4 regions of the Halomonas sp. KHS3 genome follow, and region 4 is predicted to be linked to each of the others. Evidence: predicted binding sites of a transcription regulator. Region 4 holds the regulator's gene; each other region holds the start of a gene.
The links. Region 4 encodes FNR, which switches genes on or off when oxygen is low (the NO sensors DNR and NnrR bind a similar motif). Its sites were predicted from a motif close to TTGATNTANATCAA; they were not measured.
Positions count from the first base shown of each region.

Region 1 (3,109 bases), on a different contig from region 4:
GCTTTTCGCCGCGTTGGAAGCGGTGCGCGCCTCGGTGCCGTTTGACCAGTCCAGGTAGTTAACCGAAACGTTGGCGAATGACCACAGTCGATCTAGAGGATGCGACTGAGCAGCCTCGTCTGCCATTAGCGGCGTAGTGAGTATGGCCCCTAATACGCCAGCGCCAAGCGCGATCTTAGACGAAGGGGGGCGAGAGTGTGTACGAGCAGTCATGAGAGCCTCAACATTGGTTGTCGCGGAGCCACTTGGGTGTGGCTATCCGAGGTTGTAGTCGTGCGGGCTGGCGTTAATGTTAAAATTATAACATTTAGTGTTATTTTTCTAACGTTGATTTGCAAGAGTTGTCACATCAACGCTATTTAAATGTCATATGGCTCTCATTGTGGCACTAATAGCACCAATAGCCGTCGTAGCAGTGGAAATTACGCCGCCGCTCGCTCAGCATAGAAATGAAAATGGACGCAACACCGATGCTCTCGTTGCGAAAATCACAACAAGAGGGGTTTGCCAGGAGATGCCCACCATGAATGGCCGTAGTGCGCTGCGCCTTGCCAAGCTTCAGGAAGCGCTTGCCAGTGGCGGTACTCTTCATCTGCGCGATGCCGCAGAGCTATGCGATGTTTCCGAAATGACCATCCGTCGCGATCTGACGACTCAGGATACTGCCATTAGCCTGCTGGGTGGGCGCCTAGTGATGGCAAACTACCCTGGCGTAACGCCTATTTATGACTTGACCGAACAGCAGGCTAGCCACTACCAGGCCAAGTATCGGCTTTGTCAGCGGGCGTTAGCTTACATAGAAGAGGGCGATACGCTGTTTATCGACTGCGGCTCAACGCTAATGCCGCTGCTGAGCCAGTTAAGTCATTTCCGAGAGCTGACGGTAGTGACCTATGCGCTTAATGTTGCCAATGCCGTTGCCGCCCTGCCCAACGTGCGCTTGGTGCTACTAGGCGGGCTGTTTTATGCCACCTCGCAGTCATTCGGTAGCGACAATATGACTGCTGCTATCGAGCGGTTAGGCATTAATAAGGCGCTGATCTCCGCTGCAGGGGTGGATTTAGAGCGTGGTGTTAGCTGCTTTCACTTTCACGAAGTGGCGCCTAAACAGGCTGCCATTGCCACCGCTATGCAGCGCCTGTTGGTGGTAGATGCCAGTAAGTTCAGCGTAGTTCGCCCGGCCTATTTCGCTGCTCTGGACGATTTTGATGTGGTGGTTACCGACGAAGAGGGCGCCCCGCAGTTGCTTAAAAAAAATGGCCGCGTTGTACCTGAGATAGTGGTTCCCACCGTCACAGTGGCGTAAGCGATTTCCCCCTTGCTCATCCCAGTCAATACCTTGGGTGCGGCAATGCGCCACTTCTTTCATGATCTCGATCAATAGAAAATACTTTAGTCTTAACTGCTTAAGCCTTTAGTGCTTAGGCCAGCGAGGCTCGTCGCCAATTCCCATCCGGCGACGCATATTTTTCCCGGAGCAATGGCGCCCAGCGTCACGTGTGCACTGTCCTTGAGAGCGTTTTCCTAGCACGTTTTCAAGAGCGCCATGCAGAGCATGTTTTGGGAAGAGTATGGGGTGGTAGTTAGCCTGCTATGTAGAAGGGCGACATGGCTAGCTAGTGTTTTAAACAACCTCTGACGAGATCACACCATGCAACGACGCTCACTTTGGCGCAGGCGAGGCACTCTAGTGCTCCTTGCGCTGTGTCTGTTTCTAGCAGGCTGTAGTTCAGCGCTGCTAGACCCAAAAGGCCAGATTGGCGCTGAGCAGCGCACACTGATTCTGACCGCCTTTGGCCTAATGTTGATTGTAGTTATTCCTGTGATTGTCATGACGCTGCTGTTTGGCTGGCGTTACCGGCGTAGTAATAGCCTGGCTAAATACACGCCTGATTGGGCGCACTCCAACGTGATTGAAGCGGTGGTGTGGATCGTGCCCTGTGCGATTATCGCGGTGCTCGCCCTGTTGACCTGGAAGACCTCCCATAGCCTTGATCCCCACAAACCGCTGGAAAGCGATGTGGCGCCGATCGAAATACAGGCGGTGGCGCTTGATTGGAAGTGGCTGTTTATCTACCCCGAGCAGGGTATTGCCAGTGTTAACGAAGTGGCCTTTCCGGTAGATACACCGGTGCGCTTTCGGGTCAGCTCAGGCTCAGTGATGAACGCTTTCTTTATCCCCCATCTTGGTAGCCAGATTTATGCCATGGCGGGCATGGATAACGATGTCCATCTCATCGCCGATGAGATTGGTAGCTACCCTGGTCGTTCCACCAACTACAGTGGCGCGGGCTTCTCTGGCATGACCTTTGAAGCCAAGGTGACCAACCCTGAGGATTTTGACGCCTGGGTGGAAACGGTACGCGCTGCTCCACAAACGCTGACCTACCCAGAAGGTTATGAAGCGTTGGCGGAACCTAGCGAATCGAATCCGGTTGAGTACTTCTCAGCCATCTCACCATCGCTGTATGAAAGCATCTTACGAAGCTTCCATACCGGCGGCGAGCATCAGATGGGCGGCGATCATGCTGACTCCTACGATGGTGAAAATGAGAAGACTGCCGATCACGCGGCCGAATCAGGTCATGTCACTAACAACCATGCTAGTCAGGATAATGCCATGCGCAGCCACTCCTCTAGCGTAGAAGTGGGAGGTTAAGCCGTGTTTGGAAAACTCACGTTAGAGTCAATTCCCTACCACGAGCCGATCATCATGGTCGTCGCGGCCTTTATGGCCATTGGTGGGATCGCACTGTTTGGTTTAATCACCTATTACCGTAAGTGGGGCTGGCTGTGGAACGAGTGGTTTACCTCCGTTGACCATAAAAAGCTCGGCATTATGTATTTCATCGTCGCTCTGGTGATGCTGCTGCGCGGCTTCTCGGATGCGATAATGATGCGCACCCAGCTGGCGATGGCCGCCGGGGATGCAGCGGGCTATTTACCCCCCGAACACTACGACCAGATCTTTACCGCCCACGGCGTGATTATGATCTTCTTTGTCGCCATGCCCATGGTCATCGGCTTGATGAACCTGGTGGTGCCGCTGCAAATTGGTGCCCGCGACGTTGCTTTCCCTTTCCTGAATAACTTAAGCTTTTGGCTGTTT
Region 1 is NZ_JWHY01000002.1:705,029-708,137, forward strand. It holds gene RO22_RS05350 (outer membrane protein OmpK) at 1-213, opposite strand, end outside; gene RO22_RS05355 (DeoR/GlpR family DNA-binding transcription regulator) at 524-1,306, shown strand; gene cyoA (ubiquinol oxidase subunit II) at 1,652-2,659, shown strand; gene cyoB (cytochrome o ubiquinol oxidase subunit I) at 2,663-3,109, shown strand, end outside.
Region 1: the regulator FNR is predicted to act here: its motif matches at 1,368-1,381, upstream of cyoA (ubiquinol oxidase subunit II).

Region 2 (3,109 bases), on a different contig from region 4:
CGAGCGCCTTATCGCCAATGATCGTGAAGCGCTGCTTAGCTGGGAGCGCGCACCCTATGCGCAGGAGAACCACCCGACCCCTGAACACTTTCAGCCATTGCTGGTGGCCATGGGGGCAGGAGGCGACGCAAAACAGCTGCACCACAGCGTAGAGCACGGTGTGCTTGCGATGGACGTTTATGCGTTTAGCTGATCGCTACCCCTAACGATTCAGGTTGTGCTGCTCTGGAAGGCTTGAGATCACGCATTAACAGCGCAAACTCAAGCTGTTCAGGGGTAATGCTGACCTTGGGAACGGGGATTCGCACGCGATGCCCAGAACCAGGTGCTGCGCTCTGCGCTTCACCTCGCAAGTTCTCGATATGCTCGAGCACGAAGCGGTGATTACCACCTGGCAGCATCAGCTCCATGCCATCCCCCACTTCAAAGCGATTTTTAACCTCGACTTCCAACCTGCCACGAGCCGGATCGAAATCCAGCACTTCACCGACGAACTGCTGGTGAACGCCGATGGAGTTCCCCTGCTCATAGCTTTGGTACTCACCGTGCACATGGCGTTGATAGAAGCCCTCGGTGTACCCTCTATTCGCCAGGTTCTCAAGTTCATCCATTAGCCGTTTATTGAAGGGGCGCCCAGCGACTGCGTCATCAATGGCTTGGCGATAGACTTGCGCTGTACGCGCAACGTAATAATGGGACTTGGTGCGCCCTTCAATCTTTAGTGACGCCACGCCCATTTGCGTCAGCCGAGCGACATGCTGCACCGCGCGCAGATCCTTGGAGTTCATGATGTAGGTGCCGTGTTCATCCTCATACACAGGCATCAGCTTGCCAGGGCGGGAAACATCTTCAATCAGCGCCGAAAGCTCGTCTGGGCTGCCGACCGCTGCACTGCCACTTCCTTGGGCGGCTATTAAGTCGCCCGTGTCATCCTGGGTCGCTGCTACGGTGTTGTATTTCCAGCGACACGCGTTGGTACAGGTGCCTTGATTAGGGTCGCGATGATTGAAATAACCCGACAGTAGGCAACGCCCTGAATAGGCGATACACAGTGCGCCGTGAACAAAGGTTTCGATCTCTAAGCCTGGGCACTGTTCGCGTATTTCGCCGATCTCTTCCAGTGATAGCTCCCTAGACAAAATGATGCGGCTGATACCCTGCCGCTGCCAGAATTGGGCGGCAGCCCAGTTGACGACGTTCGATTGCACCGAGAGGTGGATAGGTTGATCCGGCCAGCGATCACGAACCATCATAATCAAACCGGGATCCGACATAATCAGTGCATCGGGCCCTGCCTCGATCACCGGCGCCATATCCTGGAGGTAGGTTTTCAGTTTGCTGTTGTGAGGGGCAATGTTGGAGGCAACATAAAACTGCTTGCCTCGGGCATGGGCATACTCGATACCACGATGTAAGTTATCAATTTTAAAATCGTTGTTGCGCACCCGGAGAGAGTAGCGCGGCTGCCCCGCGTAAACCGCATCGGCCCCATAGGCAAAGGCGTAACGCATGTTCTTGAAGGTGCCCGCAGGGGAAAGTAGTTCGGGAGCTTGCTTCAGTCGTTCGGGGGCTTGCATAGACAGTCACCGTGATCAGGACGATGGCTCGCAGCGGACTGCGATGAAAGGCCAGGATTATAACCAGCCCAAATCCGCCGTTTTGGCAAGCTCACCGCTTCCGTGACCTAGATCAAAAAGTGGCGGTAGAGTGACGTCAGTTAAGCGGTAGGACGACGTTTAAGGGTTGTCCTACGGTCGTGATACGCCACCGCTAACCCGCTGCCCATTATCAAGGCGCTGCCTACCCAGACCCAGAGATCCGGCATTTCACCCCAGAACCACCAGCCCAGCAGTACCGCCCAGAGCATGGCGGTGTAATCAAACGGGGCGGCGATGGCCGCAGGAGCAAACCGAAAGGCCAAGGTGATGAAAGCGGTGGCCGCAACGCCCAATACTCCCGAGGCGAAAAAGCCTACCCAGTGCCACGGCTGGGGTGTCTGCCACACCCAGGGCAGCGTTAGCGCGGTCACCACCAGCGGCACACAGGTCATGTAAAACAGCATTGCCCAGAGGTGTTCGCGGGCGCCGTAGCGCCGGGCGGTAATCATCATCAGCGCATAGAATAGCGCCGCCCCCACCAATACCAGCGCGCCCATCTGAAACGCATCGCCGTTGGGCCGCACCACGATCAGCACCCCCGCAAACCCCACCAAGGATGCGATCAGCACCGGTGGATCAATGCGCTCACCCAACAATGGCACCGAAAGCAGGGTCACAAACAGCGGCGCCACAAAGGCAATCGCCGTGGCCTCCGCCAGGGGGAGCAGCGTTAGCCCCCATACGAAACAGACCATGGTGGCGGTATAAATCAATCCGCGCAGCAAATGGACACCCGGCCGTTTCGTACGCAGCTTGCGTAACCCACCGGCAAAATGGGCAAGCAGCGCAATCAGCGGTAGCGATACCAAGGCACGGAAGAAAATAATCTGCAGTGGCGAGTGCACTTCACCTAACCACTTGGAAACAGCGTCGCCTAGGGCGAGGAAAAGAACGCCCAAACACATGCAGAGTATGCCTTTCAGCGAGGTTGTCACCGCGATCTCCCTGTTCACTGGTCAATACAAAGTGCCAAAAAAGAAAAACCCCGCCAATTAGCCATTGGCGGGGKGATGACGCCCCCCCCCCCCTTACAAGCTGGCGTTAACGACCATACAGTCCATACCTTGGGAGTGCAGCTCACGGCACGCTTGGCGAGCGCGCTGCTCGTCCAATGCCATTAGCCGGGCGCGATAAACCGGGTTTTGGCCCTCTACCGTGTCTACAGCAATGCGTCCGCCTAAAGTCTGAGCAATCCGCTGAGCCGCCTGCTGCGCCAATTGCCGTGCCTGGGCTTCACGACTGAAAGCACCCACTTGCACCCCCCAGCCACCGCCCGTTTCAGTGACAGAAGCCATCTTGCGTTCACGCTCAATGAACGCTTGAAGTGGGTCGGGCTGTGGATCTTCGCTTGCCGGCGTGGGGCGCTGAATGGTGACGATATCGGCTAGCTGTTCTTCAAGATCGACAACCGGCGTTGAGGGGGTAGAGTTACTCGATGGTGACAATGTTGA
Region 2 is NZ_JWHY01000008.1:62,445-65,553, reverse strand. It holds gene RO22_RS17390 (DODA-type extradiol aromatic ring-opening family dioxygenase) at 1-193, shown strand, start outside; gene yegQ (tRNA 5-hydroxyuridine modification protein YegQ) at 186-1,577, opposite strand; gene RO22_RS17380 (DMT family transporter) at 1,718-2,593, opposite strand; gene RO22_RS17375 (D-alanyl-D-alanine carboxypeptidase family protein) at 2,687-3,109, opposite strand, start outside.
Region 2: the regulator FNR is predicted to act here: its motif matches at 1,680-1,693, upstream of yegQ (tRNA 5-hydroxyuridine modification protein YegQ).

Region 3 (3,109 bases), on a different contig from region 4:
ACTGAAGCACACTCCCCGGCGGCGTAAAGCCCGGCAATGGAGGTTTCGCACTGAGGGTCGGTCTCAATCCCACCCATGGTGTAGTGAACCGCCGGGCGAATGGGAATGGGGTCTTTCACCGGATCAACATTGATATAGGATTTAGCCAGTTCACAGATAAACGGTAGGCGCTCCAGAATGTACTTTTCACCCAAGTGGCGCAGGTCGAGATAGACCACATCGCTGTCGCCAAACTTGCCGGTGCGGCCCGCCTGCTGCTCTTGCCAGAAGGCCTGGGAGAGTTTGTCCCGTGGCCCCAGTTCCATATATTTGTTTTCCGGCTTGCCAAGCGGAGTTTCTGGGCCCAGGCCGTAATCCTGCAGATAGCGGTAGCCCTCTTTATTGAGCAGAATGCCGCCTTCGCCCCGGCACGCTTCGGTAATCAAAATGCCAGAACCGGGCAGGCCGGTGGGGTGGTACTGGACAAACTCCATATCCCGCAACGCCACACCGTGACGATAGGCCATCGCCATGCCGTCGCCGGTGACAATTCCCGCGTTGGTATTGAAGCGGAACAAGCGCCCTGCGCCGCCGGTAGCGAGAATCACCGCTTTAGCGCGCAGCAGGGTCAGTTCACCGGTAGCGATCTGCAGGGCTATAACGCCAATAACCGCACCTTCGTGTACCGCCAGATCGAGCACAAAGAACTCATCAAAACGCTCAATCTCTGGGTACTTCAGCGAGGTCTGAAACAGGGTGTGGAGCATATGAAAGCCGGTTTTGTCGGCCGCAAACCAGGTGCGTGCGGTTTTCATGCCCCCGAAGCGGCGCACCTGCACTTGGCCATCGCCTTTACGGCTCCAGGGGCAGCCCCAGCGCTCCATCTGCACCAATTCTTGATAAGCGTGATGAACAAAGTAGTCGACGACGCCCTGCTCAACCAGCCAGTCACCGCCTGACACCGTGTCGTCGAAATGCGCTTGGTGGGAATCTTCGGCACTGGTGACGGCGGCAGCGCCACCTTCAGCCGCCACGGTATGGGAACGCATGGGGTAAACCTTGGACAGCAGCGCTATGCGCTGGGGAGTGCCCTGCTCTTTGGCCTGCTCGGCAGCCCCGATAGCAGCGCGTAAGCCTGCACCACCCCCACCAACAATGACGATATCAAAATCTCGCTGTTGCATGAAAAGCCCCTTCATTAGCCAAGTCAAAGGTGGTACTGGCGGCAATCTGCGCTGCCGTCTTGTCTATTCGAACTTACCATACAAGGGGAAGGCCCTGTTCATTAGTCCAAAGGACTATTGATGTACATCAAGAAAGGGAGGAATCGAGCTAGCATCACTTTTACCCTAGTGCTGCACCGCCTACTCTTCAAATCACTCACTGCCGGGCAGACCACTGCCCACCAAGCAAAAAGAGCACACTACCAACACTGAAGAGAGGTGCCGCATGACGACCGATGCTCAACCCTCGCCGCGATGGAAACTGTTAGCGCCGCTAGCAGTTGCTATCATCGTCGCGCTGATACCCACTCCCCTGGGGCTTGCGCCTCATGCGTGGTACTTTTTCGCCATTTTCCTCGGCTGTGTGGTTGGCCTTATTCTTGAACCATTGCCGGGCGCAGTGGTGGGCCTGGTCGGCGTTACCCTGGTGGCACTACTTTCCCGGTGGGTGCTGTTCTCTCCGGAGCAACTGGCGACTGACGGATTCAGTGCTGCTAACCAGGCATTCTCATGGGCGGTGTCGGGCTTTACCAATTCCACCGTATGGCTGATTTTCGGCGCATTTATGTTTGCCTTGGGGTATGAAAAAACCGGACTCGGCAGGCGAATATCGCTTTGGCTGGTCAAGGCAATGGGAAAACGTACGTTGACTCTTGGCTACGCGGTGATGATTGCCGATGGCATTCTGGCGCCGTTTACGCCCTCGAACACCGCACGTAGCGCAGGCACGATCTACCCCGTGATTCGCAACCTGCCGCCGCTTTACGATTCGCACCCCAATGACCCCAGCATGAAGCGCATGGGCAGCTTTTTGATGTGGACCGCGCTGGCTTCCACCTGTGTGACCAGTTCGCTATTTTTGACCGCTCTGGCGCCCAATCTATTGGCGATCGCGCTAACCGAGAGCGCGACAGGTATTCATATCAACTGGGGGCAGTGGTTTATGGCAGTAGCACCTGTCGGCATTCTGCTGCTCCTGCTGGTGCCGCTGCTGAGCTACTGGCTATGCGCGCCCGAAGTGAAAGCGGGGAATGAAATCTCCGACTGGGCGGGGCAGGAGTTAACCAAGCTGGGAGCACTGACCCGCCATGAAATAATGCTGGTCATTATGGTGGTCACCGCCCTGCTGCTATGGATTTTTGCGGGCGATATTATCTCTGGGTCGCTGGTAGGCTTGGTGGTGATCTGCGGCATGCTGTTAACCGGCATTGTGACCTGGAGCGATATTCTCGATAACCGAGCAGCCTGGAATACCTTTGTATGGTTTGCCACTCTGGTGGCACTAGCGGGCGGGCTCAGCCAAGTAGGGTTCGTTAACTGGTTTGGCAATGTGGTTGGCGGGCAAATAAGCCACTTCAACCCCCTAATGGCCATGGTGGCGCTGGTGGTCATTTTCTATCTACTGCACTACTTCTTTGCCAGTGTTACTGCCCACGTTACCGCCTTGCTACCGGTGATTCTGGCAGCGGCATCAGGCATTGCCGGTCTGGATATGCAGATGTTTGTTCTGCTACTGCTACCCACACTTGGCTTTATGGGCATTCTGACCCCCTACGGCACAGGGCCAAGCCCGGTTTACTACGGCAGCGGCTACCTGCCCAGCGCGCTCTTTTGGCGCCTAGGGGCGGTCTTCGGGCTGCTATTCCTAGTGGTTTGGCTGGTGGTCGGCCTGCCCTGGTTAATGGTGATCAGCTGATAAACATTAGCCTAGCGTGCGATACCAGGCATTGAGCTGCTGAGCAATCATCTCAGGTTGCTCAGCATGAAGATTGTGGCCCCCTTCCAGCGTGATATGGCGCAGGCGCGGGGCCATTGTTGCCAGATGAGACGCCAGAGTGTGGAACTTGATGTCCCGCTGCCCCGAAAAGTACCCCACCGGTAGCGAGGTGCTTTCCAGCCACTGCCAA
Region 3 is NZ_JWHY01000006.1:59,573-62,681, forward strand. It holds gene frdA (fumarate reductase (quinol) flavoprotein subunit) at 1-1,163, opposite strand, end outside; gene RO22_RS15185 (anion permease) at 1,429-2,898, shown strand; gene menH (2-succinyl-6-hydroxy-2,4-cyclohexadiene-1-carboxylate synthase) at 2,905-3,109, opposite strand, start outside.
Region 3: the regulator FNR is predicted to act here: its motif matches at 1,281-1,294, upstream of frdA (fumarate reductase (quinol) flavoprotein subunit).

Region 4 (3,109 bases):
CTATATAGCCCGGCTTGACCGTGAAATGGTGCTGACCGCACGCCACTTGGATACATCACGACCGGTGGAGCAGTTGCATTGGGGCGGCGGCACGCCGACATTTCTCAGTTTGAACCAGATGGGCGACCTGATTGATCGACTGGATGCACGTTTTGGTCTTTCATCGTCTGCTGATCGCGATTACGCAATTGAAATAGATCCTCGCGAAGCGGATGTGTTTACGCTGCGCCATCTCGAATCCCTCGGCTTTAATCGCATCAGCCTGGGCGTGCAGGATTTAAGCCCGCTGGTGCAGAAAGCGATTAACCGTATTCAGCCTCGGGTACTTACCGAAACGCTGATGGAGGAGGCGCATCGCCTGGGCTTTCGCTCGCTCAATCTCGACCTAATTTATGGCTTGCCATTTCAGACTGAAAAGAGCTTTGCCAACACCCTACGCCAGGTGATCGAGCTCAACCCGGCGCGCCTTTCTGTGTTTAATTACGCGCATATGCCCGAGCGTTTTGCCCCGCAGCGGCGCATTAATGTCGATGACTTGCCAGGCGGAGAAGAGAAGCTAGCGATTCTGCGCACCACCATCGAAATGCTCACCGCAGCTGGCTATGTGCATATCGGTATGGATCACTTTGCCCGCCCTGACGATAGCCTGGCTATTGCCCAGCGCGAAGGCTCGCTGCAGCGCAACTTCCAGGGCTACTCCAGCCATGCTCAGTGCGACTTAATCGGGCTTGGCGTATCGGCGATTTCCCGTATTGATGACGTCTATGCGCAGAATCCTAGCGATCTGGCCCGCTACGAAGCGGCGCTGGATCAGGGGCAGCTTGCCACCGTGCGTGGCATACGCTTAAGTGATGACGACCTGATCCGCCGGGATGTGATTGAGCGGCTGATGTGCGATATGGGCATTGATCTGACCGCCGTTAGCCAGCGCTGGAACATTGATGCCCCCCGCTACTTTGCGCCTGCGCTTGAGCGCCTGCAAAGCGCCGAGCAAGATGGCCTGCTGGCACGCAGCGGCGACCAGCTTAACGCAACGCCAATGGGTCGACTGCTGATTCGCCATATAGCAATGGCGTTTGATACCCATCTTTCCGGGCAAACGGGACAACAGTATTCTAAGATTGTTTAATCACCTTATTGCAGGCATGCTAAAGCGACTATAATAAGTAAGGATTTTCTAATTGATAAGCGGGACCCTCTCAAGGAGCAAAGCATGTTGGAACCCATGAGCCGTCGGCGCTCGCTACTCCATGAAGCTCGCTGCCAAACCTGCAGTTTGAGCTCACTGTGCCTGCCACTTGCCCTTGAGCTGGACGACGTGGGGCAGTTTGACGCCATTATTCGTCGTCGCGCGCCGCTGAAAAAAGGCGAACCGCTGTTTCGTCAGGGCGACACCTTTACCAGCGTTTACGCAGTCCGTTCGGGCAGTTTGAAACAGATCACCGCCGAAGGTAACGGCAGCGAGCAGTTGACCAATTTCTACCTGCCCAGTGAATTGGTGGGGTTGGATGGCATTGACGAAGAGCATTACCCCGGTAGCGTTATCGCCCTGGAAACGACCACCGTCTGCGAGATTCCTTTTGACCGCCTGGACTTACTCTCGGAGGAGCTGCCCGAACTGCGTGGCCAGCTTTATCGCAGCATGAGCAAAGAGTTGCGCGATGACCGGCGTATGATGCGGCTACTTTCGCGTAAAACCGCCGATCAGCGGCTGGCAAGTTTTTTGATTACCCTCTCAGATCGTTTTCGTCGCCGGGGCTACTCGCCTTACAGCTTTCGCCTCTCAATGCCCAGGGCTGATATCGGCAACTACCTGGGCTTAGCGGTGGAAACGGTCAGCCGCATACTAAGCCGCTTTCAGCAGCAGAGTGTGGTGGCGGTCTCAGGGCGAGAGGTCAACATTCTCGATATGCCGCGCTTGATTACCCTCGCCGAAGAGGAAGAGCAAACAGTTAGCTGACGTTAAAGGCTTGGATACGCCCCGCCAGTAGCTCTGCTTGCTTGGCCTCAAGGCCTTCAAAATCGAACAGGCTGCGGTCGGCCAACTGGGAAGGGGCAATGTTGGTGACGGCCTTGAACATGCTCTCCAGACGGCCAGGAAACTTTTTGTCCCACTCGGCAAGCATCTCTTTGACCACCTGACGCTGCATATTAGGCTGTGAACCGCACAGGTTGCAGGGAATAATCGGAAACGCCATCAGCCGCGAAAACTCGGCGATATCCGCCTCTTTGCAGTAGGCCAACGGCCGAATAACGATATTCTTCCCATCATCGGATAGCAGCTTTGGCGGCATCGCTTTCAGGTTGCCGCCAAAGAACATATTGAGAAACAGCGTTTCGAGAATATCTTCCCGGTGATGGCCCAGGGCTATCTTATTGGCGCCAATCTCTTCGGCAAAGCCATACAACGAGCCGCGCCGCAGCCGTGAACAAAGCGCGCAGGTGGTTTTACCTTCCGGGGTTTTCTCTTTTACCACCGAGTAAGTATCGCGCTCGACAATGTGGTACTCCACGCCCTGCTTATCCAGATACGCAGGCAATACGTGCTCGGGAAAACCCGGCTGTTTTTGATCCAGATTGACCGCTACCAGCGAAAAATTGACCGGCGCATTGCGCTGCAAATTGCGCAAAATCTCCAGCATCGTGTAGCTGTCCTTTCCACCGGAGAGGCAGACCATTACGCGATCACCTTCATTGATCATTTGGTAATCAATGATCGCATTGCCCACTTCTCGGCGCAGACGCTTTTGCAGCTTGTTAAATTCACGCTTCTGCTTCGCATCAGCCAGCTCAGGCTGGTCGTGCTCAGCGTTAGCTGGGGTGGCTCCAACCGTATCAAGGTGAGCAGGATCAAAGTGATCAAGAGTTTGCATGGTATAAGCACTGCCGAGGGTAGAAGGCGTGAGAGAAAAAAGTAATAACTATTCTAACAACACTCACCGCCTGACCCAACTAATCAGACGTAGCCACACAAGATATCGCAATTGGAAGTGACTATTTTGACCGCTGCACCATACCTCGGTGCGAGGGCAGCTTGGAGCGAGGGTCTTTTGTCATGGATGACAAAAGTAGCGCCCAGGGAGGGGTTCACAGCGCCCTCGCGGAAAGC
Region 4 is NZ_JWHY01000007.1:206,796-209,904, forward strand. It holds gene hemN (oxygen-independent coproporphyrinogen III oxidase) at 1-1,129, shown strand, start outside; gene fnr (fumarate/nitrate reduction transcriptional regulator Fnr) at 1,214-1,960, shown strand; gene ttcA (tRNA 2-thiocytidine(32) synthetase TtcA) at 1,953-2,873, opposite strand.